DNA from 3 places in the Streptomyces sp. NPDC096205 genome. Region 1 is predicted to be linked to each of the others. Evidence: riboswitches for the same ligand, from Rfam matches in the RefSeq annotation. Region 1 holds a riboswitch; each other region holds the start of a gene.

Region 1 (2,255 bases):
GCCGGCCCGCGCCCCGGGTGCGCCCCCTCCTCGAGGACCTGGGCTGTACCGGCCTCGCGGTGTGCGGGCAGGGCGCGCAGCTCTACGACGTGGGCGCCGACCGGCTGCTGTGGTCCGTCACCCTGGACCGGGAGCTCGCTGAGACCGCGCTCGGCAAGATCGAGGCCGAGGTGGGGCAGGTGTACGCGGCCGTGGACCAGGACGGCGTCGACGGGCTCACCCTCATCGAGCCCGGCTACACGATGCCGCACCCGACCCTGCCCGCGGTGCGTGTGCGCCGCCGCGACGACCTGTGGTGCGAGCCGATCAGCAAGGTGCTGCTGCGCCATCCGGACCTGAACGACGACGAGTTGGCGGCAGTGGCGCGGGCGGTGGTGGGTTCGCTGGCCACGGTCACCATGTCGGGGCCCGGGACGGTGGAGCTGCAGCCGTGCGGCGTCACCAAGGCGACGGGCCTGGCGCTGGCGGCCCGCCGGCTCGGCCTGACACCCGCGGACACCCTCGCCTTCGGTGACATGCCCAACGACATCCCGATGTTCGACTGGGCCGCGCACGGCGTGGCCATGGCCAACGCGCACCCGGAACTGAAGGCGGTGGCCGACGAGATCACCTGCTCGAACGAGGACGACGGCATCGCCGTCGTCCTCGAACGGCTCTACGGCTGAGGGGCCGGGAGGCGGTCAGTACGCGCCGAAGACGTTGTCGATCGAGCCGTAGCGGGCCGCCGCGTAGTTGCAGGCGGCGGTGATGTTCGCGACCGGGTCGTACGGGTCGAAGGCGGTGCCGGGCACGTGGTACGCCGCGAAGGTGGGGTCGATGACCTGGAGCAGGCCCTTGGACGGGGTGCCCGCGAGCGCGTTGGAGTCCCAGTTGTTGATGGCGAGCGGGTTGCCCGACGACTCGCGCATGATGTTGCGGTAGATGCCGTCGTAGCTGCCCGGGATGCCGTTCTGGGCCATGACGTCGAGCGACTGGCGGATCCAGCCGTCGAGGGTGTTCGGGTAGATGGTCGCCGACGTCGTGGCCGTGGGGGCGGCCGAGGCGCCGGTCGCGCCGGCGAACGGCAGGGCGAGCGCGGCGGCGGCCACACCGGCGGCGGTGAGGGCACGGACGAGACGGGGGCGGCGGTTTGCATGCGTGTGCGCAGGCATGGGGAACGTCCTCTCCGGCGCCTGCGAGGTGAGCTGTCGGGTTCGGGCGGAAAGGTGCCCGGCCAGGCCCGAAGAGGCATGGCTTGACCCCAAGCCGTGCCGGGTGTCGTAGCTGGTACGACGTCCGGTACGGCGACTTACCTGGGTCCCCCGCTCCTGCCGCTGCGTGGTCGGTGGATGCCAATGGGCGGCGGCAGGATTCGGCGTTCCGCCCGGCAGGCCGGGAACGTATGCGAGAGCACATGGGCGAAACAAGTACCGGATTCACACAAAGCACCGGTCGGGCATGATCAGTGCGTTTGCGGCACTTGATCCTTTATGGCGATTTCCGCTCAACCAAGCGGCGGGGCCTGGCGCGTGCCGTGAGAGTCGATCACCGCACACCCGGCCCCGCAGTGAGCCATCTCACCGGCAGTCACAAGAGCGGCAATTGGGGCATCACCCCCAACTCGCCCTCAATCGGCGGTCCGTGGAATGCGCCTCTCCCAGGTGCGGTGGAACACGACCTCGCCGCCCTCCGTGCACACCACCTCGTCGGAGGTGACGAAGTGCTCCGCGTCACAGCCGATCTCCGAGCGGGTGCGGACGGTGGCGGCCCAGGGCAGCTCGGGCCGGTGCAGCCCGATCGACCACTCCGTGCGGGCGCGGGCCGACAGCGGGTCGTCGGCGCGGATCGTGTACGTCTCCAGCGCCTCCTCGGTGAGCTCGAGACCGTCCGGGTACGCGCGCGTGCCGCCCCGAACCGGAAGGACCTCCAGACGCCACACGCCCTCGGCGACCTCGCGCACCACCACCCGCTCCGGCCGCGGCTCGTCCAAGGTGGCCGGCAGGCTCACCCCCAGCGGCCCGGCCTGCTCGGGCTCCTCGAAGGCGACCTCCGCGCCCGCCCGGCGCGAGCGCACCGGCAGCTCCAGCGTGCTGCCCGCCGGGTCCAGCGTGAAACCGGCCGCCGACTCCGGCTCGGGCCACACCCACGGCCAGTACGCCGAGGAGACGGCGAGCCGGATGCGATGCCCGGCCGGAAAGGCGTACCCGACGGCGCTCAGCGAGAAGTCCGCCGTCTGCGACGACCCCTCGGCCGCGAGGTCGAGCATCCCGCGCGTG
Region 2 (2,255 bases), on a different contig from region 1:
CCGTCAGATACTCCGCGCGGGCGTCGAACAGCGGGCTGAGCAGCTCCATGACCTCGGGCGAGTAGGCGGAGGCGTCGCCGTTGCGGCGCACCTTGTAGCGGCGGTGCTTGGCGTTCGACTCCAGGTAGTCGGTGAGGATGGCGTCGCGCTCGACGCCCAGGGCCAGCAGGGTCACGGCGATCGACAGGCCGGCGCGGTCCTTGCCCGCGGCGCAGTGCATCAGGGCGGGGACGCTGTCCTCGGCGAGGGCGTGCAGCACCTGGGAGTGCTCGGCGGTGCGCTCCTTGACCATGATCCGGTACGAGGTGATCATCCGGTTCGCCGCCTTGCCGTCGGCGAGGATCGCGCGCAGCTGGTCCAGGTCGCCCTCGCGGACCATCTTCCAGAACTCGGCGCCGTCGGCCGGGTCGCTCAGCGGAAGGTTGACGTTGCGCACGCCCGGCAGCTCCACGTCCGGGCCCTCCAGCTTCTGGTCCGCCGCGTTGCGGAAGTCGAAGATCGTGTGCAGGCCCAGGGTCGTGAGAAAGGCCGCGTCCTCGGCGGTCGCGTGCGCGAGGTGGCCGCTGCGGAAGAGCACGCCCTGGCGCACCCGGCGTCCGTCGACGGTCGGCAGTCCGCCCACGTCACGGAAATTGCGGACTCCGGCCAGCTCCGGCTCGGTCGACGGGACCTGCTGCGTCACGTGGGGCTCCCTCCGGTCGGGTCCCGCCGGCGCGGCTCGACCGACGGGCACGTCCATGACCATACGACTGACCCTACGACACGGCTTCCCTGGGATATGTATGTGCCGCTTCTCCGTCTGCGTCGCATCTGGGCTTTCTGTCCGAATTAGCGCCTTCCTTCCAACTCGCTCTGGAATAAAGGAACGTGGAGCAGCGTCACGTGAGCAGCGTCATAGCCGTGACCGTGCGTCGCCCGTCATGCTCACGTAATCAATGCGTTTTTCAAGGGCATTTGGCGAATGCGGAACGGCCGAAATGCACGGAGGGTGACCGGGAATTCCCGAAAGGGATCAAGAAGAAGGCCTTCGGGTGGAACCTCTTGCTTGTCCCTTTGCGTCTTGGTCGCTTACGTTCGCCACCGATCCGGACGGACGCCTAATCCTGCCGCCGACCGGAGCCCGCGCAAACCCACCCGTGTACGGCAGGAGCGGGGGACCCACAGGTACATCCGCCTGTTCCGGTCTCCGGAAACAGGCTCGGGGTTAAGCCGCGCCCGGCGCGGCCGGACATCTCCAGTCCGCACCCGACAGCTCACCTCGCAGGCGCCGGAGAGGAAAACGCCCATGCCCGCGAAGGGTAAGCACCGCCGTCCCAAGGCCCAGCGCCTGACCCGTTCCATCGCCGTCGCCGGTACCGGTGGCGCCGCACTCGCCCTGCCGCTTCTCGCGGCCACCGGTGCGAATGCCGCGACCGGACAGTCCGTCCCCGAGAAGGCCGTCAGCTCGGCCGCGACGGTCCAGAAGACCGCCATCAAGGCCGCCGAGAAGAAGGCCGCGACGCCGCGCACGTATTCCGTGAAGGTCGGCGACTATCTCTCGAAGATCGCCCAGGAGCAGCACGTCAGCGGTGGCTGGCAGAAGCTGTACCAGGACAACCGTGAGGTCGTCGGCAGCGACCCGTCGCTGATCCACCCGGGCCTGAAGCTGTCGCTCGGCAAGAAGGCCGCGGCCACGCAGTCCTCCGAGTCCGCCGCGAAGAAGTCCGCCGCCCCGCAGAAGTCCGAGGCGCCGAAGCCGGCCACGCAGTCCTCCGAGACCGCTGACTCCTCGAAGGCCTCCGAGCCGGCCGCCACCCAGGCGGACACCACCGCGGCGAACGGCTACACCGCCCCCGTGAGCGGAGCCACCGTCGGCACCGGCTACCGCGTGGCGGGCAGCATGTGGTCCAGCGGCTACCACACCGGCGCCGACTTCGTCGTCCCGACCGGCACCTCGCTCAAGGCCGTCGGCGCGGGCACCGTGGTCTCCGCGGGCTGGGGCGGCGCGTACGGCAACCAGGTCGTCGTCAAGCTCGCCGACGGCTACTACGCCCAGTACGCCCACCTGTCCGCGCTGTCCGTCTCGGCCGGCCAGACGGTGACCGCCGGGCAGCAGGTCGGCCTCTCCGGCGCGACCGGCAATGTGACCGGCCCGCACCTGCACTTCGAGATCCGCACCACCCCGGACTACGGCTCCGACGTCGACCCGGTCGCCTACCTCCGCTCGCACGGCGTCGCCATCGGCTGACGCCCGCGGCCCACACCGCCGAAGGCCG
Region 3 (2,255 bases), on a different contig from region 1:
CGGGGACGTACGCGGCAAGGGCATGGGCGCGGTGTCGGCGGTCGCCGTCGTCATCGGGGCGTTCCGGGAGGCGGCCGAGCAGGAGGCCACGCTGGAGGCGGTCGCCCAGAGGCTGGAGCGCGCCCTGGACCGCGAGGGCACGCGGCGCGACGGGCTGGACGCCCACGAGGGGTTCACCACGGCCGTGCTGGCCGAACTCCCGCACGGCGACGGCGTCGTACGTCTCCTCAACCGCGGCCATCCCGCCCCGCTCGTGCTGCACGCCGACGGCACCCTCGTCCCGCTGTCCGCCCACCGGCCCGCCCTGCCGCTCGGCATGAGCGACCTCGGCCGCTGGCCGGACCGCGCCGAGGAGCACCCCCTCCCCGGCGGCGCCACCCTGCTGCTCTTCACCGACGGCCTGTCCGAGGCCCGTGACGCCCGCGGGGTGTTCTACGACCCCGAGGCGCGGCTCGCCGGGCGCACCTTCCGCGGCCCCGGCCAGTTGCTGCGCACCCTCGCGGAGGAGGTCCGCCGGCACACCGGCGGCGCCCTCGCCGACGACATGGCGCTGCTCGCCGTACGGCGCCCGGCCCGGGGTGACGTGCTGTGATCGGGCGAGCGCCCTGCGCATAACATCTGAGTCACCATCAAAAACTCGGACGGTACTGAGTACGGGTCAACTCGCCCGTTTTTCGCCCCTCCTGGGTTCTACGTCCCTGTCGATCGCGTTAATGATCAAGCCGAACGGCTTGGAATTGGAGCCCCGGTTCTATTAACGTCCGATAACGCAGCGCGGTCGTCCCAGCCGTCACAAGAGACGGCTCCGTGCGCACGCGCCGAATCCCGTCAGGGAACCGGGGAACCACCAACTTGGGGTGAATCGGGCGTATTTCGCCGTGGACACACGGTGTCATATACGCGCGTAGGAGACCTTCCTGCTCCGAACCCGTCAGCTAACCCGGTAGGCGAGAAGGAAGGAAAGGAGCACGCCCACGTGGCGTCCAACCGCCCTGCCCCGCATGCCCCGTTCATGCCGGGCCAGCGCACCGCCGAGACCGAGGAAACGTTCGTCTACGGCGGCCACCCCACCGACGAGGGACCGTGGGAGGAGTGGAACCCCACCGCGGACTCCGTCCGCCCCGTCCGCGGCCGGCACCGCGTCGCCAAGCAGCGCGGCGGCGGACTCGCCCGCAGCTCCACCGTCCTCGGCGTCGGCGTCATAGCCGCGGTCGGCGCCGGCGGCATGGCCAGCGCCCAGTCCGGCAAGCCGCCGGTCGCCATCTCCATGCCCGACCTGCCCTCCATCGGCTCCCTCATCTCCGACGACGCGCCCGCCGAGGAGACCACCGAGGCCGTCGCCCCGCTCAGCAGCCTCGGCACCGACACGGCCGACGCCACCGAGGACACCGCCGACGCCGGTGAGGCACTGCGCGCCCGCATCATGGCGCAGGCCGCCCAGCAGCAGGACCAGGCCGACACCAAGGCCGCCCAGGCGGCCCAGGCGGCCCAGGCCGCGGCTCAGGCCGCCGCCGAGAAGGAGGCCGCCGAGGCCGCCGCCAAGGCCGAGAAGGAGGCGGAGGCCAAGGCCGCCGCCGAGAAGGCCGCAGCGGAGGAGGAGGCCCGCAAGAAGGCCGAGGCCGAGCGCCTCGCCGAGCTGGCACGCCAGTACACGCTGCCGACCTCCTCGTACACGATCACCTCCACCTACGGCCAGGCCGGCTCGATGTGGTCCTCCGGCTACCACACCGGCCTCGACTTCGCCGCGCCCACCGGCACGCCGATCAAGGCGATCCACACCGGCACGATCACCGAGGCCGGCTGGAGCGGGTCGTACGGCTACAGCACCGTCCTCACCCTCGAGGACGGCACCGAGATCCGCTACGCCCACCAGTCCTCGATCAACGTCAGCGTCGGCCAGACGGTCAACACGGGCGATGTCATCGGGCGCGTCGGCGCGACCGGCAACGTCACCGGGCCGCACCTGCACCTGGAGGTGCACATCGACGGGGCCGGCGTGGACCCCATGGCATGGCTGCGGGACCGGGGCCTGAACCCCTGACGCCCCCTCCGCTCGACTGAAACCCCGGTGGTCCTGACGACAACCCCCCGACGTCAGGGCTGCCGGTTTCGTCTGCCTAGGGGCAGGCCCTAGGACCGGTACGGGTTGTACGCCGGGTACAGCGGCTGGGCCGGGTACAGCGGCTGGGCCGGGTAGGCCGGGTGCGGCTGGATCCCGTAGCCGTAGCCGGGTGCGTAGTACGCCCGGACCGGTG

What was found. A riboswitch is a leader RNA that binds a small molecule or an ion and turns the genes downstream of it on or off. The one in region 1 is predicted to bind cyclic di-AMP.
Region 2: it holds a riboswitch for cyclic di-AMP, as region 1 does, so the genes downstream of both, ACIQ6Y_RS02715 (peptidoglycan DD-metalloendopeptidase family protein) here and ACIQ6Y_RS30875 (transglycosylase SLT domain-containing protein) in region 1, are expected to answer to the same signal.
Region 3: it holds a riboswitch for cyclic di-AMP, as region 1 does, so the genes downstream of both, ACIQ6Y_RS12435 (M23 family metallopeptidase) here and ACIQ6Y_RS30875 (transglycosylase SLT domain-containing protein) in region 1, are expected to answer to the same signal.

What each region holds. Positions count from the first base shown of each region.
Region 1 covers NZ_JBIWFS010000009.1:281,596-283,850, reverse strand. The annotation lists gene ACIQ6Y_RS30880 (HAD family hydrolase) at 1-665, shown strand, start outside; gene ACIQ6Y_RS30875 (transglycosylase SLT domain-containing protein) at 681-1,151, opposite strand; cyclic di-AMP (ydaO/yuaA leader) riboswitch at 1,157-1,337, opposite strand; gene ACIQ6Y_RS30870 (CocE/NonD family hydrolase) at 1,607-2,255, opposite strand, start outside.
Region 2 covers NZ_JBIWFS010000001.1:594,576-596,830, reverse strand. The annotation lists gene ACIQ6Y_RS02720 (tyrosine-protein phosphatase) at 1-682, opposite strand, end outside; cyclic di-AMP (ydaO/yuaA leader) riboswitch at 1,122-1,280, shown strand; gene ACIQ6Y_RS02715 (peptidoglycan DD-metalloendopeptidase family protein) at 1,286-2,227, shown strand.
Region 3 covers NZ_JBIWFS010000003.1:21,056-23,310, reverse strand. The annotation lists gene ACIQ6Y_RS12440 (PP2C family protein-serine/threonine phosphatase) at 1-592, shown strand, start outside; cyclic di-AMP (ydaO/yuaA leader) riboswitch at 807-965, shown strand; gene ACIQ6Y_RS12435 (M23 family metallopeptidase) at 977-2,041, shown strand; gene ACIQ6Y_RS12430 (PrsW family intramembrane metalloprotease) at 2,131-2,255, opposite strand, start outside.